DNA from 4 places in the Lysinibacillus zambalensis genome. Region 1 is predicted to be linked to each of the others. Evidence: riboswitches for the same ligand, from Rfam matches in the RefSeq annotation. Region 1 holds a riboswitch; each other region holds the start of a gene.
The links. A riboswitch is a leader RNA that binds a small molecule or an ion and turns the genes downstream of it on or off. The one in region 1 is predicted to bind cobalamin.
Positions count from the first base shown of each region.

Region 2: another riboswitch for cobalamin. It lies ahead of ABNX05_RS16255 (ABC transporter substrate-binding protein); the one in region 1 lies ahead of ABNX05_RS11845 (ABC transporter substrate-binding protein).
Region 3: another riboswitch for cobalamin. It lies ahead of ABNX05_RS03155 (ribonucleoside-diphosphate reductase subunit alpha); the one in region 1 lies ahead of ABNX05_RS11845 (ABC transporter substrate-binding protein).
Region 4: another riboswitch for cobalamin. It lies ahead of ABNX05_RS25480 (FecCD family ABC transporter permease); the one in region 1 lies ahead of ABNX05_RS11845 (ABC transporter substrate-binding protein).

Region 1 is NZ_JBEGDG010000007.1:164,889-169,145, reverse strand. Features, by position in the region: gene ABNX05_RS11850 (GTP-binding protein) at 1-1,761, opposite strand, end outside; cobalamin riboswitch at 1,901-2,087, shown strand; gene ABNX05_RS11845 (ABC transporter substrate-binding protein) at 2,257-3,252, shown strand; gene ABNX05_RS11840 (precorrin-3B methylase) at 3,314-3,991, shown strand.
Region 2 is NZ_JBEGDG010000012.1:92,139-96,395, forward strand. Features, by position in the region: gene ABNX05_RS16245 (adenosylcobinamide amidohydrolase) at 1-410, opposite strand, end outside; gene ABNX05_RS16250 (FecCD family ABC transporter permease) at 407-1,408, opposite strand; gene ABNX05_RS16255 (ABC transporter substrate-binding protein) at 1,405-2,370, opposite strand; cobalamin riboswitch at 2,868-3,050, opposite strand; gene ABNX05_RS16260 (acyl-CoA dehydrogenase family protein) at 3,197-4,257, opposite strand, start outside.
Region 3 is NZ_JBEGDG010000002.1:66,060-70,316, reverse strand. Features, by position in the region: gene ABNX05_RS03175 (histidine phosphatase family protein) at 1-345, shown strand, start outside; gene ABNX05_RS03170 (bifunctional adenosylcobinamide kinase/adenosylcobinamide-phosphate guanylyltransferase) at 342-686, shown strand; gene ABNX05_RS03165 (ECF transporter S component) at 994-1,488, shown strand; gene ABNX05_RS03160 (hypothetical protein) at 1,485-2,168, shown strand; cobalamin riboswitch at 2,279-2,466, shown strand; gene ABNX05_RS03155 (ribonucleoside-diphosphate reductase subunit alpha) at 2,629-4,257, shown strand, end outside.
Region 4 is NZ_JBEGDG010000040.1:23,170-27,426, reverse strand. Features, by position in the region: gene ABNX05_RS25485 (heme ABC transporter ATP-binding protein) at 1-728, opposite strand, end outside; gene ABNX05_RS25480 (FecCD family ABC transporter permease) at 735-1,781, opposite strand; cobalamin riboswitch at 2,042-2,233, opposite strand; gene ABNX05_RS25475 (biotin transporter BioY) at 2,400-2,996, shown strand; gene ABNX05_RS25470 (NADPH-dependent FMN reductase) at 3,150-3,692, opposite strand; gene ABNX05_RS25465 (nitroreductase family protein) at 3,756-4,257, opposite strand, start outside.

The DNA.
Region 1 (4,257 bases):
TACGCCTTTCCCATTGGTGTAGGCGGCAAAGGTTGTACTGTAGCTCATAAATGTTGAGACGGGGGCCCGGCCGGTTACAATCGCGTCATATTCAGTTATGATTGGTGCGTCAAATGTACCAGCAGCTTGCTGAATGTCCGTCATCATGCGGCCGATGAAATCACTAGGAGCTTTAAGTTTAAAGCGGTAGTACGGCTCTAGTAATATATTTTCTGCTTGTTCGAGCCCTTGCCGTAATGCACGGAATGTTGCTTCACGGAAATCGCCACCTTCAGTATGTTTATTATGTGCGCGTCCTGTTAAGAGTGTGAAGCGAATATCTGTAACCGGAAAACCGGTTAACAGCCCATGATGATCGCGCTCGAATAAATGTTTTTCAATGAGTCGTTGATGTCCAACTGATAAATCATCTGCGTGGCATGCATTGACAAATGTATTGCCGGTGCCGCGTGTATTTGGCTCCATCAATAAATGGACCTCTGCGTAATGCTTTAATGGCTCGAAATGACCGTAACCTGTCACCGTTGTGGTGATCGTTTCCATATACAAAATCTGTGGTTCGCTAAATGAAATGTCTAACGAGAACCGTTCATGAAGCACTTCGATAAGAACCTCGAGTTGGATGACACCCATAATATGAACATGAATTTCTTGAAATTTTTCATGCCATAGCACACGTAATGAAGGTTCTTCTGCTTCAAGAATACGGAAAGTTTTTAACACGTCCTTTATATGCTGAGTGCCTTCATAATGTACTTTTGCCTGTAAAGTCGGTACTAACTCAAAGGGCTGAGAATTATTCGAAGAACCAATAATATCGCCGATGTTTGCTAGACTAATCCCTTTTACTGCGAAAATCTCCCCGGCCTCTATCTTTTGAGAAGTTTCATACCGGTTGCCATTGTATAGTCGAATCTCCGTCACTTTTTCAGTCACGTCTCCAAATGAAAGTTCATCACGGACATGTAACGTTCCTTGCAAAGATTTGATAAAAGTTAAGCGTTGATGTCCATCATGACGAATTTTAAACACCTCACCTTGAAACGGAGCGTTGTTATTAAATTGTGTCTCTGTAAGGAGGGGGAGCTGTGTTAGGAATTCCTTTATTCCACTATCTTTTAAGGCAGACCCAGTAAAACATAGAAAGGCCTTTTCCTGTTTAATCATCCTAGATAAATGAGTAAGGCAGCTAGAGCTATCCAATGTTTCATTGAGAAAAGCATCGAGAAGGTGTTCATCACGTTCAGCAAGCCACTCCATTATGTCGTTTGAAACATAGTCGGAACGGAGCGGTTCGTCTACGAATAAAACATCTGCAGAGCAATCCTTTTGAAGCGCAGCCATTACAGCTTCAACATCTGCTCCTTCACGATCAATTTTGTTAATAAAAAAGAAGGTTGGAACATGATATTGGCGTAAAAGTTGCCACACTGTTTCAGTATGACCCTGTATTCCTTCGACAGCACTAACAATAATGATGGCATAATCCATAACCCGAATGGCACGCTCCATCTCTGGAGAGAAATCGACGTGCCCTGGTGTATCGATTAATGTATATGTATCATCCCCAAGCGTCATGCGGCCTTGCTCCGCAAAAATCGTAATGCCTCGCTGACGCTCCAGCTCATGACTATCTAAAAATGTGTCCTGGTGATCCACTCGTCCACGAGCTTGAATACTGTTTGTATGAAATAGTAACTGCTCAGAAAATGTTGTTTTACCGGCATCCACGTGAGCAAGTACTCCAATTGTTACATGCATAAAAAGATCCTCGTTTCTATTCATTCATTTAACAACATTGTAACAGAATTGGTATAAAAAATATTTCATATAGTGTTTATGTCGCAATAGTGTTAATATATGTATGATTGCGAATCTACTAGTCAATCTATATATAACAAAATAAAAATGACGTATTGGTGTAAATGACCTTTGTTATTTGCTTAAAAGGGAAATCGGTGCAAATCCGATGCTGTCCCGCAACTGTAAATGGGGAGTCTATACAAGATGCCACTGTAGCCACGCTATGGGAAGGCGTATAGATGATGAACCTAAGCCAGGATACCTGCCAATATGTATTTATTACTGAATCCACGAGGATGGGGATAGTGAATAGGTTGAAAAACCTTTCTTTTGCTATGCTAACCTCTTGGAAACAAGGGGGTTTTTTTATGCCCTTTTCTAAAATCGCTATCTGGTAGCATAGGAGTCTAAACGATTTCTTTCTATATATTTAACATCAAAGGAGAAGAGGACATGAAGAAATGGAAAAGCGTATGGCTAGTCTTTGCGATCGCAATGGTGGCTATATTGGGTGCATGTAGTGAAAAGGACAAACTAGAATCTGCTACACAAAGTGAGAAGGTAGAGCCTTCACAAGCTGAAAAGTCAGACATAACGATTAAAAATAATGGAACAACGCAAGTATATAAGGAAGCCCCCAAAAAAGCGATTAGCTTAAATCAGCACGTGACAGAAATTATGTTAGCTTTAGAGCTAGAAGATTCAATGGTAGGGACGGCGTACTTAGATGACAAAATTTATGAGCCCCTACAAGCGGCCTATGATAAAGTGCCTGTGTTAGCAAAACAGTATCCTACAAAGGAGCAGGTTATTGATGCAGAAGCAGATTTTTTATTAGGTGGTTGGAAAAGCGCCTTTGGAGAGAAAGGTGTAGGTACACAAGAAGAGCTTGAAACATTAGGCATTCACACTTATTTACATACAGCCTCAATCATGACGAAACCAACTTTAGACGATATTTTCACAGATATTCGAAATATCGCAAAAATTTTCCGTGTTGAAGATCGTGGAGAAGCACTAATTGAAAAAATGACAAAGGATGTAGAGAATGTCCGTGCAAAACTACCGCAAAATGGAGAAGAACTGCCTGTTTTAGTGTTTGATAGTGGTGATAAAGAGATCTTCACTGCAGGACAAAACATTATGAATGAACTTGTTACGATGGCCGGCGGTAAAAATATTTTTGGTGATGTAGAATCGGGTTGGACTACGGTGTCCAAAGAAGATACAGTAGAACGTAATCCAGCGGTCGTAGTTGTCATAGATTACGGAGAAACAACAGCGGAAGCAAAAATAAACTTCTTAAAAAATGATCCAGCCTTGAAGGAAATGGAAGCAGTGAAAAACGAACGCTTTGTGATTCTACCACTTTCTGCTGCATCTGAAGGGGTACGTGCTGCAGAAGCCATTCAAATTTTGGCGAAAGGCTTCTATCCTGAGAGTTTTTAAGCTATCCAATAAATGGGGGGCTAGCAATTGGCTAGCTCCTTTTTCATAAGGAGAAGTATTTATGAATGCATTCCGTTCGAATATACCGGACAAAACCTTCGAAAACTTAAACATTAATGGGGATTTTACTCGCCTTGCCGTAAGCCCAGGCATTATTAATAAACATTATACCCCTGCACAATTCCAAACAATAGCAAAGGTTGTAGGGGAAAAGGGTGCCATAAAATACTCTGCCTCTTACAGCATATTATTATCTATCCCAACAGTAGAAGTTGAAAAGACGATTGAGGAGCTAGAAGACGCTGGCCTTTATGTGGCAAAGCAAGGTCCGATTGTAGAGATGAAAGCGTGTGATTTTTGTGATGGTGACAAAATGGAGGCAGCACCAATTACAGAAAAGCTATATCATTCATTAAAAGGAATCACTGTCCCTACAAGATTACGTGTAAACGTCAATGGCTGTGCCTCTGCTTGTTATAATGCGGTGTATGATGATATTGGGCTTGTTTATCAAAAGGATAGCTTTGATGTCTATTTAGGAGCAGTGCCGATGGGAGCGAATGCAAAAGCTGGGACACTCTTTGCGAAAAAGGTAGGAGTAGAGCTTATTGAAGGCTTTCTAAAGCAAATCATTGAGCTCTATCAGAAACATGCTCGTCCGAATGAACCCTTTTATAAATTTTATCGCAGAACAAATTCTGCTGATTATTGGAAAGATTTAATCTTACTATTATCATAACGATGTCTCTTAGCGACTGATTACGTCTGATAAATCGCTTCATGTGATGATAGAAAATTAGAAGTATTTTATCATCAACATATCAATTTGCCTTACTAAAGAGGCTTGGGCATAAGAAAACTAAAATTTTCACATTTTAAAGCGCAAGAATTTATCATTTTAAAAACTGATTTCTTGCGCTTATTAAGTTTTGTCCCATCTTCTTATTTACAAAAAATATTGTTGAGTTGTTTCGATTTCATATAGATAGTGTTACTTGTCATAAC
Region 2 (4,257 bases), on a different contig from region 1:
TCCATCGGTGTCTGTTCATAGCGTTTTACACCTGTTTGCAGCATTGCATGTTGCACTGCTTGTTCATCACGAGCAGACCAGCTTGAAAAGAAGCCTGTTTGATGTGGATAACGTCCAAGAGATACAGCCTCCCTTACACTGTTTGAAAATGTATTAACATGTAATTGTGGCAGCACTGCCATCTTCTTTGCTAATGCACGAGCAGTGTAAGAGCTACTGTTTTTACCATCTACTAATACAGTGCCTGCAGTTGCTGGTAGTATGCCACTTATTACTTTTAACAGTGTGGATTTCCCACTACCATTCGGCCCTAAAATCCCTAGTATTTTACCTTTTTCAACGGAAAAACTTATATCGTGGACGATCGGTACGTCTTCATAACCACCGGAAAGATGTTCAACAACAATCATGCCCGTACCCCCTTGCCTCTACGTTGTTTATAAAAAATATAGGAAAAAACGGGCGCCCCAATAAATGCAGTAATGACACCAATCGGCAGCTCTCTTGGCATAATAATTGTTCTTGCTATTAAATCACAAATAATTAGCAAAGTTGCCCCATTTAAAAATGATAACGGCAATAAATGACGATGATCTGAACCCCAAACCATTCTCGTCATATGAGGAACAACTAAACCAACAAAGCCAATCGTTCCAGAAACAGCTACCGCTGCTCCTGTCAACATGGATCCACCTACTAAAATAATATATTTACTACGTTTAACATTGACACCTAAATGCTTCGCACGTTCTTCACCATATAACAGAACATTTAACTCACGTCTTTGTGTCCAAAGCATAATAGAGCCAATAATGACAAACGGAATGATCATCTGAACGTAAGGCCAACCACGCATCGATACTGAACCGAGCAACCAACCGATTACTTGGCGTAGCTCCTCACCAGATAATGCAATCATTAATGAAATCAAGGAACCTAAAAACGAACTAAATATTACCCCTGTTAAAATAAGAGTTTCCATTTTTAGTGAACGGTCTACTATTCTAGCAAAACCCATAACAGCAAACATTGTTAATATGGCCCCTATCATACTAAAGACTGGCAATGTAAAATGACCGATTACAGGTATTGAGACACTAAAGAAAATCGTCATCACTGCGCCAACTGATGCACCGGAGGAAACACCTAACGTATAAGGATCAGCCAAAGGATTTTTTAATAGGCCTTGAAAAGCTGCCCCTGCAATAGCAAGTGATGCCCCTACAAGCCCTGCTAGCATCACTCGAGGTAAACGAATCTTCCATAAAATATTGGCAGCTGTTTCATCGGCCGCCGTATTCCACAATACTTCTAATGGAATATGAACCGAGCCTATCGCTACACCACACCAGATGCTAATGATTAAAAGCGTAATTGCTGTTACATAGGCTACAATTGTTTTACTCATTTAAACGCCTCTGGGTAAACGGCCTTTGCTAATTCCTCAAAACCATCTGCTAATCGAGGACCTTGACGACTTGTCATACTTTCATCCACTTGTACAATAGCTTTATTTTTTACGGCAGTTACTGTCTCAAAGCCTGGACGTTGTGGAATTTTCGTTAAAATATTTGGTACATAATTATATGCCACAACAATGACATCTGGATTTTTCGCAATAATTTGTTCAGCTTCAATTGGATACCAGTCATTTACATCTGCTGCCACATTTTCGGCATGAATCATTTCTAGCATTTCATTCATAAATGTACCTTTACCAGCTGTATAAATCTGTGGCTCATCAGACGATTCTAAAAAGACTTTCTTTGGCTCAACACCCTTAAGTTTTGTTTCAACTTCTTCAATTTTATCCTTCATATTTGCGACTATTTTTTTAGCCTCTTCTAGTTTTCCCGTTGCACGACCAAGCTGTTCAATCGTTGTGTAAGTTTCATTAAAGTTTTTTGCATCCGCTACAACAAATACTTTCACACCGGCAGCCTCAAGCTGTTCAATTGCTCCTTTTGAATAACTCATACCGGATGCATGTGCAAAAACGATATCTGGCGTTAACGCAATAATTTGTTCAATATTATAATCTACACCGCCAACCTTATCTTTTTTAGTAGCCTCTGCTGGATAATCGTCATTATCTGTTACACCTACTATTTCATCATTTAAGCCAAGACCAAATAAAATTTCAGTGTTACTTGGAATGAGAGAAACTATTTTTTCAGGAGGTGCTTCTAGCGTAATATCTTTGCCAACAGCATCTGTTATCGTCATTGGAAATGTTGCTTGATCTACTTTAGATGTCTCTTGCTGCTCAGCAGATGACGGCTTGTCATTTGTCGCCTCTTTTGTGTTGCACGCTGCAAGCAAGCCAACAGCTAAAAATGCTGATAATCCTATTTTCCAAAATTTCTTCATGTGAATCCCCCTTAGTCTATCTGTGCATAAAGTTAACGACTTGTTTATCTGATTGATCGATACATTTTAGGTTTTATCGTTTAAGGTTGTGGAGTTGTTTATCTCTCAACGTTGTGGGGATATCGTCCAACTTTTTAAGTTTATCACCCAACTTTGTGGATTTATCGACCACATCGTGTGTTTCCGCACAACATTATGGGGTTATCACCCAACATTTTAGGCTTATCGTCCAACTTTTTAAGTTTATCACCCAACTTTGTGGATTTATCGACCACATCGTATTTCCGCACAACATTATGGGGTTATCACCCAACATTTTAGGCTTATCGCCCAACTTTTTGAGTTTATTACCTAACGTTGTGGGGGTATCGCCCTCTTTTTCAAATTTATCGATATTCAGCTTACAAAACAAATACCCCTCATCATAAAAAAAATGAGGGGGTCAAATTTGCACAATATACATATACAAAATCCACCATCCTATCCTCGTAGGCTACAACGTGTTTTCTATAAAGGCAGGTCTCCTGGCTCGTGCTTCATACGCTTTTTCAAGCCTTCCCGAAATTTTCAGTGGCGCAGATTGAAAAAACTCACACTTACAGTGGCGGGACCGCATCGGAATTACACCGATTTCCCTTTTCACTTTACTTAAGTAAAGAACCTTTATAATATTCAGTTGATTGTATTATACATGAAAATCAAAGAAGTCGCCTCCATTCGAGACGACTCTTCATCAAATCAATTATGCTCGTCATAATTGCCACAGGACGTGGCGTGCTTAGACTGGGTTCCTCTATTTCAGCGGATGTTTGGACGCTGAAAAAAGTTAAACTATGTCAGAAAAATACTGTACCGTTTTCATTGGTGCACCCATTTCTCGTAATGCCCATGTATTCTCTAAATAAATGTCTGCTAGCTTCTCATATTTACCGCCGAATCTTTGTGCCCATTCAACTGCTACAACACTTTCATATAAATGTGCCATTTGCTCTGCGACCTTTTTTGCTTCAAACGTTTTTGTTGCATCATCTAAACGGCTAAATGTTTGCCAAGTTGAATCTAGTTTTGCTAATTGCCCTACTACAATTTCAACTAATGGACTGTCAGCCAGTTTTTCTAGACGTTCCTCCATAACACGAACAAACATTTCGTGCACATGAAACTTATCTACTAAACGAATGAGCTCTAAAGCTAAAATATTTGCAGTCCCCTCCCATACGGTAAGGACCTGTGCATCTCTTAATAACCGAGGTGTAACAAAGTCTTCAATATAGCCGTTTCCGCCATGTAATTCAATGGCTTCACTCGCATAATGTACAGCTTGCTCAGCGGTTTCTTTTTTCATGATTGCAATATACAAGCGGTTCAAAATGATGTCCTCTTTATTCCCCTGTCCACTAGTTACTTTATCGTATAGCTGAATAAGATCAAAAACCGTAGCAACTTCTACATGAAGCTTGGCAGCAAATTTCCCTAGTGTATCCTGGATCATAGGATATTGCGTTAAAGGCTTACCAAATGCATGGCGATTTGTCACATAGTGCTTCGCCTCTAAATAGCCGCGACGCATGATGCCGATAGAAGCAACTGCATTGCAAATTCTTGATAAATTAAGCGCCTCCAACATATAGTAAATCCCTTTATTCAGATCACCAACAACATATGCGAGCGCCCCATCAAATTCCACCTCACCAGAAGGTACTGCTCTAACACCAAGTTTATCCTTTAAACGCCGAACGCGCAGGTTATTAACTGTGCCATCATCATTTCTCCATGGAACTGCAAACAATGTTAAACCCTTTGAGCCTGCACGAGCCCCTTCTATGCGTGCCAATACCATAGTCACTCCACACATTCCAGCGTTAGATGCAAAATATTTCTCACCAT
Region 3 (4,257 bases), on a different contig from region 1:
ACATATGAGGACTTACAATCAGATCATCGTTATTGTGCATGGTTAGATGATCCTGTAAAGTCTCCACCTCCAAGGGGAGAAGGCTTTGATATGTTTTGTGCACGTGTTTTGGCAGGGTTCACTGCATTACCAAAAGGGGAAGATGTGTATCATCTCGTTGTCCATGGCGGGGTTATTCGAGCGCTACTCGTAGCCTTTGCTCCAACTGAGCAACCTTTTTGGTCTTACCAAACACCGCATGATAAAATGTTTTCTTTAACGTTTTCAAGAAAGGCTTGGGAGGAGAGAGCAAGATGCATGTCTTTATCGGAGGAGCCTATAGTGGAAAAACCGACTATGTCATGAAATTACTTACAGGTCAAAACGTTGAGCTAGTGGATGGCACTCTACCTGATGGCGCTCCTACTTGTGATGTACTAGTAATTAAAAACATAGAGAAATGGCTCGTAACACAAGACCTTGAGGATGATGAACCTCTTGTCAGAACTATTTTGACAAGACTAAAGACCCTTGAAGAAAATTGTGCATTGTATATAATTGTGACCGACATGGGGCGTGGTGTTGTGCCGATGGACAAACAGGCACGATTATTACGTGATACATGTGGGCGTTTGTATCAAGCATTGTTTGCTGAAGCCGAACAAGTCGTACGCATTTGGTACGGTATTGGGGAACAAATCAAATGATATAGTGACTTGCTTGCAGAGTTTGTAAAACACTTCACAAAAGTGGGATGACATTTGCAAAGTCGCATGCTTTGTATATAAGTTGATTGGAGTGGAGGCTGGTCGACTCCTTGGGGATCAGCGATATTGAGGAATGAAGGCTAAAACCATCACATCTTGTGATAACGCCTTCGTGACTAACATCCTGTTGTCCCGACGCCCCCAGGAAGCTCTGCGCGAAAGCGAAGCGTCAGCGATAAAGCGTACAGCCGGAACGGAAATCAACCCCAAGCTTTGATGAAAAAATTTAACGGAAAGAGGCAATGGAATGGATCGACAAAAATTGATGAAATTGACGCTCACTGCCATGGTAGCGGCAATTTGTGCAGTAGGTGCAGTCATTAAAATTCCAACATTTATTACAACTGCTGCGCTTGACTCTGCACCGGCATTTTTGAGCGTTGTATTTTTATCGCCAGTATTAGCTGGTGTTGCGGGAGTCATTGGGCATTTTATTTCAGCCCTAACTACTGGCTTTCCTTTTGGACCACTACATATAATTATCGCAGTGGAAATGTTTATCGTTGTATGGATCTTTGGGGTTATGCATAAAAAAGGCATGTATTTCTGGAAATGGCCTGTGGCACTTATTTTAAATGGTGTCGTGGCACCTATACCATTTTACTTTATTATTAGTCCGGCGTTTTACTGGACGTCATTGACTAGTCTTCCACTGGCAACACTCATTAATCTAGTGATCGTTGCGGTGGCGATGCCAGTTCTGTCGAAGGTGTTTGTACGTAAGGAAGGTCGAGTACATTGAGAAATGCAATAAAAATAGGTGAGCTCATTGCGACAACCGATAATGCCGCTGCAATTGGCGAAAAGCTACAGGATGTTGTGTCTGCTCCAGATCAGCTTACAGCATATTTTACTGCACGTGTTACATTTTTAGAGCAGCTTGCTGCAAATGCTTTACCAAAGCATATTTTACTTGCTAATTTTTCAGGGGATGCTACATGGTCTCGTTATGTTGCAGGCATTCAACAGGTTTTTGAGGAGGCTGGTCTTTTTTGTCCGCAAATAGACGGTAGTTCAGAGACTAATATGCCAACTTTACAATCAGGCTTGTCAATAACGATGCTTGGGGAGCAGCAGAAACGAACAGCAACTAAGCATGAGCAGCTAAGTTGGTACACATATGGTTTGCCACTTGTAGGCAATGAAATCCTTGCACAACCTGAAGATGTCGCACAGCTGCAACCTATTTTTCAAGCGTGGAAAGAGGGAATTGTGCAGCAAGTATGGCCAGTTGGATCAAAAGGTTTACAAGCAGAATTTAGCCGGCTTTTTGGCGAGCAACAGGTCAAAAGTGCATTAAATGTTGAGAAAACAGCTGGTCCATGTGCAGTAGTTTTACTTGGAATTGATCCAGAAAAAGAGCAGCTAGTACAAAAATATTTTCCTAGAAATTTTGAAAAACTACGTAAAACTGCATTGTAATCGGGCTTGCTTCGAGAAAAAGTAGTACTTTAAAAAATTCAAGGGGCAAAACGCCTATTGCAACTATAAACACTATATGTTAGATTTGTTTAGGAGTTAAAACACAATATATAGTATTTTGGACGAGCGGTACCAAATATGGTTTAAAAGGGAATTCGGAAAAGAGTCATCTTAGGCCGAAGCTGTCCCCGCAACTGTAAGTGCTGACAAATGATGAATAGGCCACTGTAAAGAACGGGAAGGCCATCATTTGGAGGAAGCATGAGCCAGGAGACCTGCCGATTTGTTCAAGACAGCAACACATTCTTCGGGGATTGAGAAGTGGAGGCGAGAGATTTGTCCACTTCTTAGTGTGCATGTCCTTCATTTCCATTTCCGATTTTACTGCGATCACGTAACCGATAAGTGTTGCGTGATCGCTTTTTGTGTTGCTGGAGAAAGAAAGGGAGAGAATGTATACATGACAATTCAAATCGAACAGCAAATTGCTAAGCTCAAGAAAAGTTATACGGAGGATGAACTCGAAAGTTTTGTAAGATTATCGGATCGATGGCTACGAAAAAACGACAATGCGACATTTGAAGCATGGGCGGATGCGATGATTTTACAAACGCTTAGCCTAATTGATGAGGAGGAGCCATACTGGACATTCGTCGCAGCTCAAATTTATTTAGAAAAACTATATGATCAATTTGCAATGCGCCGTGGCGTTCCAGTGCAAGATGTTTATAAATGTTTCCCGGAACAATTAGCACGCTATACAGAAGCTGGTTTGTATCATGAAAGTTTAACAACAAAATATAGTGAGCAGGATCTTCAAGAACTCGCTTCCTATTTAGAATCAAGTCGAGATGAATTGTTTACGTATATTGGCTTAAAAACATTAATGGACCGCTATGTAGTCCGTGATTACACGAAAACACCAGTAGAGCTACCACAGGAACGATGGATGGTCATTGCGATGACCCTTATGCAGGATGAAACAGAAAATCGTTTAGAAAAAGTACGTGAATCTTACTGGGCAATGAGTAATTTATATATGACTGTGGCAACACCTACATTATCGAATGCAGGTAAAACACATGGCCAGCTATCTAGTTGCTTTATCGATACAGTAGATGATAGTTTACAAAGTATTTATGACACGAATACAGATGTTGCAACATTATCGAAATACGGTGGTGGTATTGGTGTTTATATGGGCAAAATTCGTAGCCGAGGCTCATCAATTAAAGGCTTTAAAGGTGCATCTAGTGGTGTTTTACCATGGATTAAACAGCTTAATAATACGGCGGTTTCAGTCGATCAGCTAGGTCAACGACAAGGAGCTATTGCTGTTTATTTAGATGTTTGGCACAAAGACGTCTTTACGTTTTTAGATTTACGCTTAAACAATGGGGATGAGCGTTTACGTGCCCATGATATTTTCACAGGGCTATGTTTACCGGATTTATTTATGGAAACGGTTGAAGAGCGCGGGGAATGGCATTTGTTTGATCCACATGAAGTACGAGAAGTTATGGGCTTTTCACTAGAGGATTTCTACGATGAGAAAAAAGGTGATGGCACTTTCCGTACTAAATATGCAGAATGTATTGCGAATCCATTATTAAGTCGTGAGGTCGTACCAGCTATTGATATTATGAAACGTATTATGCGCTCGCAGCTTGAAACAGGCGTGCCGTTTATGTTCTATCGAGATGAAGTAAATCGCATGAATCCGAATAAGCATGAGGGAATGGTTTATAGCTCGAACCTGTGCACAGAAATATTTCAAAATATGTCAGCTACTGAATTCGAGTCTATTACTCTAGAAGATGATGTCATCGTAACACGTCGCAAGCCTGGCGATTTCGTTGTATGTAACTTATCATCTATTAATTTAGGCAGAGCTGTACCGGCTGGTGTTTTAGAAAAATTAATTCCGATTCAAGTACGTATGTTAGATAATGTTATTGCTTTAAATACAATTCCAGTAAAACAAGCAGAGCGTACGAATCTACGCTACCGTGGCATTGGACTTGGAACATTTGGCTGGCATCATTTATTAGCATTGAAAGAAATTCAATGGGAGTCTGAGGAAGCTGTA
Region 4 (4,257 bases), on a different contig from region 1:
AGTGGATGTGTTTGAATATCGGCATAAACCCCAAATACATCTTGTAATAATGTCGGTGTAAGTACTTCTTCTGGCGTGCCAAAACAAACAATTCGACCTTGCTGTAAAACATAAATTTGATCGCAATACATAGCCGCAATGTTCAAATCGTGGATTGCAGCAACAACTGTTAATTGTAAGGTTTGGATTAGATCCATAAGCTGCAATTGATGCTGAATATCTAGATGATTTGTTGGCTCATCTAAAATAAGCACTTGTGCTTGCTGAGCAAGGGCACGAGCAACCATCACACGCTTTTTTTCGCCACCCGAAAGAGAGCTATAGCTACGTTTCTCTAAATGAGCGATACCCGTTTGCTTCAGTGCATCCTTTACGATTTGAAAATCTTGCTCTTGATCAAACTCCAATAGTTTTTTATGGGGTGTTCTCCCCATACTCACTAAATCATGCACTGTAAAATCAAATAAGACCGGTGTTTCTTGACTCACAACTGCTAGATTTTTAGCTATGTTTTTACTCGATTGCTTTAGAATATCTTGTTCATTTAATAACACTGTTCCACTTTCTGGTTTTAATAAACGGTACAAATTCTTTAATAGCGTTGACTTCCCACTACCATTAGGACCGATCAACCCAACAAATTGCTTGTCCTTTATTTGAACATTTACTTCATGTAATATGCGTTCATCAGAAATGGAGAATGATATTTGTTTCGCTTCTAATGTCATATTTTTTTAATCTCCTTCACCGAAAGAATAATTGTTACGACGTAGCAGCCAAATGAAAAATGGACCTCCGCAAAAAGCCGTGATAATTCCTATCGGCATTTCCTCAGGGGCAATTAATATTCGAGCAATTGCATCTGCCCAAACTAAGAATATCCCCCCTAATAATGCGCTAATCGGTATGACATACTTATGATTTGAACCTACAATTAGCCGTACAATATGTGGAATGATTAAACCAACAAATCCAATTGAGCCACTTACAGCAACCAACACACCCGTTAATAACGATACTAATAAAATAAGCTGTATTCGAAATTGTTGTAAGTTAACCCCTAATGTAACTGCGGCTTCTTCTCCAAGAAGTAATAAATTTAAGCTGCGATAGTTGAGCCATAACAAGGCAAATACTACAATAAAAATGACTGCAGGAATTACAAGAATACTCCATTTCGCCCCTGCTAGGCTTCCTAGCATCCAAAACATGACTGCCTTCATTCCCCCCTCTTGCTTCGACAACATTAAGATAAAATTTGAAATAGCAGATAAAATAAATGACACCGCCATCCCTGAAAGCAAAAGTCGAAAGACGGATACTCTACCGCCAACATGCGATAAGAAGAAAACTAACCCCATTGCTGTGAGAGAGCCTAAAAAAGCCGATACGGAAAGAGCATAAACGCCCAGAAATGAAAAGGCACCTAAAATGATGACAGCTGTGGCACCAACTGTCGCTCCAGAAGAAATCCCTAAAATATATGGTTCTGCAATTGAATTACGAACGAGCGCCTGAATAGCTGCTCCTGCAATTGCCAAGCCTGCTCCGACGATAGCAGCGAGTAATACACGCGGAGCCCTTATTTGCCAAATGATAATTTCCTGTGAGCGACTCCAATCTTGTTCGATTGAGCTTTGAATAATAGGGATTTTAGAAAGGATAACCTTCCATACATAAAGTGGCGTAACGGAAACCGATCCAACCATAATTGCAATTGTCATTGAAATAATAAGTAGTAGAAGAAGGGTCATCGAAAGTACCATAAATTTTCTATTCATCTTTTTATTAACTCCTAATCATTAAACATTAATTTCATCTAGCCGTAATTGTAGCTGATACTCTGCTAATATTTGCAGTACGAAGATAAATGAAAGAAAAAAGGGTATTCCATGCAAATGCGCATGGAAATACCCTAGAATCAATTATGCTTGGCATAATCGCGTCTTTCAGCGTGTATTTGGACACCTGCTGAAAGAAATTAAACAATGTTAGATTTTCTTCTACTATTGTCCGTAATCGCTTTCATCCTCGTGGGCATTACAGGAATAACTAAATGGCAGGTCTCCTGGCTTCGAATCAATGTATCTATGATTGCCTTCCCATTCTAGAACAGTGGCTAAATCATCATAGAACTCCTCGTTACAGTTGCGGGACAGCGTCGGATTTGCACCGATTTCCCTTTTAAGTGACACATTGTATAAGATGTCACACCATTAGTATCGAATGATTTAAAATTATGACAATTCTATCATATATTTCAATAGTTAGTCTATACTATCAATCATTTATCAAGTTAAGAAACACCTTTACGTTAACCTAAAACCGTAATAAAGTTGACACAAAAACTTTATTTTCTTACACTATTATTATCAACATTACTTTTTAGAGGTGAAATAATGACAACCATTGTGGAACATACACATCAAAAATTAAGAACAGTAGATATTGCATACATTGGACTTTTTTCAACATTAATGATGATAGGGGCTAATATTACGTCCATTGTGCCTTTCATGGTTGTTGGCGGAGTACCGATCACATTGCAAACGTTTTTTGCTATTTTAGCGGGACTTATTCTCGGTAGTAGAAAAGGGGCACTCGCTTGTACTGTTTATATGTGCATCGGTTTAGCAGGAGCACCTGTATTTGCACGATTCAGCGGAGGCTTTGGACAAATTTTAAGTCCTACATTTGGTTTCATTGTCTCGTTTATATTAGCAGCATTTGTCGCAGGGCTTATTGTAGAACGCATTGGAACGAAGAAAAGTTATGTAGTTGCTGCATTAGTTGCAACTGCTATTAATTATTTATTAGGGACAAATTGGATGTACTTTGCCTATAAGCTATGGGCTAGTGCGCCTGATGCTTTCACGTATAAAATAGCATGGCTTTGGATGATGCCTCCTTTGCCAAAGGATATTATTTTAGCTATATTCGCGGGTATTTTTGCATACCGTCTTCAAAAGGTATTGAAAATAATTCCAATCAAATAAAGGTTCATCACCAAAACGTGGGTTGATTTCCGTTCCGACTTATATATAAGGCAAAGAGTGTCGAGGCTTTAACCTCTATTATAAACCCAAAAAATATTATAAAACCTAAAAATGTCCCATCAGTATTTTACATACTAATGGGACATTCTATTGTTAAACGTATGTTTTCATCCAGTTTAAGAAGTTATCAATAACTACATCTAGGAATTTGATAGTACCCTCATCTGTTAAATGGCCTTCAGCATCAAATTTAGTGTGTACTGCGCCAATATAAACATCATTACCACTAAGTAATGGTGAATTTACTCCAGGTGAGAATAAAATATCTCTTAAGTGTAATTGTGCTTTAACAGTACCTAAGTTACCCATTGATGCACCCATCATGAATGATGGCTTACCAATCATTACTTTATCAACGCGAGATAACCAATCGATGGCGTTAACCATAACACCTGGCACTGTACCATTATATTCTGGAGTCAGCCAAAGAACGGCATCCGCCTCTTTTACTTGTGCTTTAAAATCTAATACTGTTTGTGGTGCTTCATTTTCGATATCTTGGTTATACATTGGTAGGTCTTTTAAGCTTAATACTTCAAGATCCAATTTCTCCGCATAACGCTTTTGAATAAATTTCGCTAACTGCAGATTATAAGATTCTTTACGGATACTACCTACGATTGCTACTACTTTCACAATATTTCCTCCTAAATGTGCATTAAATTTATTTTTTGTAAAGCACTTTTATTTTATACCGACCTAATAATAGGTTGCAAATTCCTCAACTGGTTTACGATAACCACGCAAGCGGCGACTACTTTCTTTTTCCTTACCAATTGTAATCATTAGCGCAATTTCTTGTGTTTCCGGGACATTAAAAAGGGCTCTCATTTGTTGCTGATCAAAGCCGATCATTGGACATGTATCCCATCCACGATTTTTGGCTGCCAACATAAATAACATAGCTGAAAGTGAAGCGTTACGAATAGCCTCCTCTTTCTTAAACTCCTCGCCGCGCTCATTATAAAATTTTGTATTTTCTTCAACAAGATTTTCTAACTCACAAGCATTAATAATGCCTAAGTCTACCATCCCTTGACTAAGGTTAGCAGTATTTTTATAGGCTTCTTTATCTCCTAAAACAAGTATAACCGCCGAGGCTGAGTGCACTTTATATTGCCCGTATGCTGCTTCTCTTACTTTTTCTTTTTTTTCTTCATCTAAGACAACGATGTAATTAGCATGCTGTAAATTAAAAGCA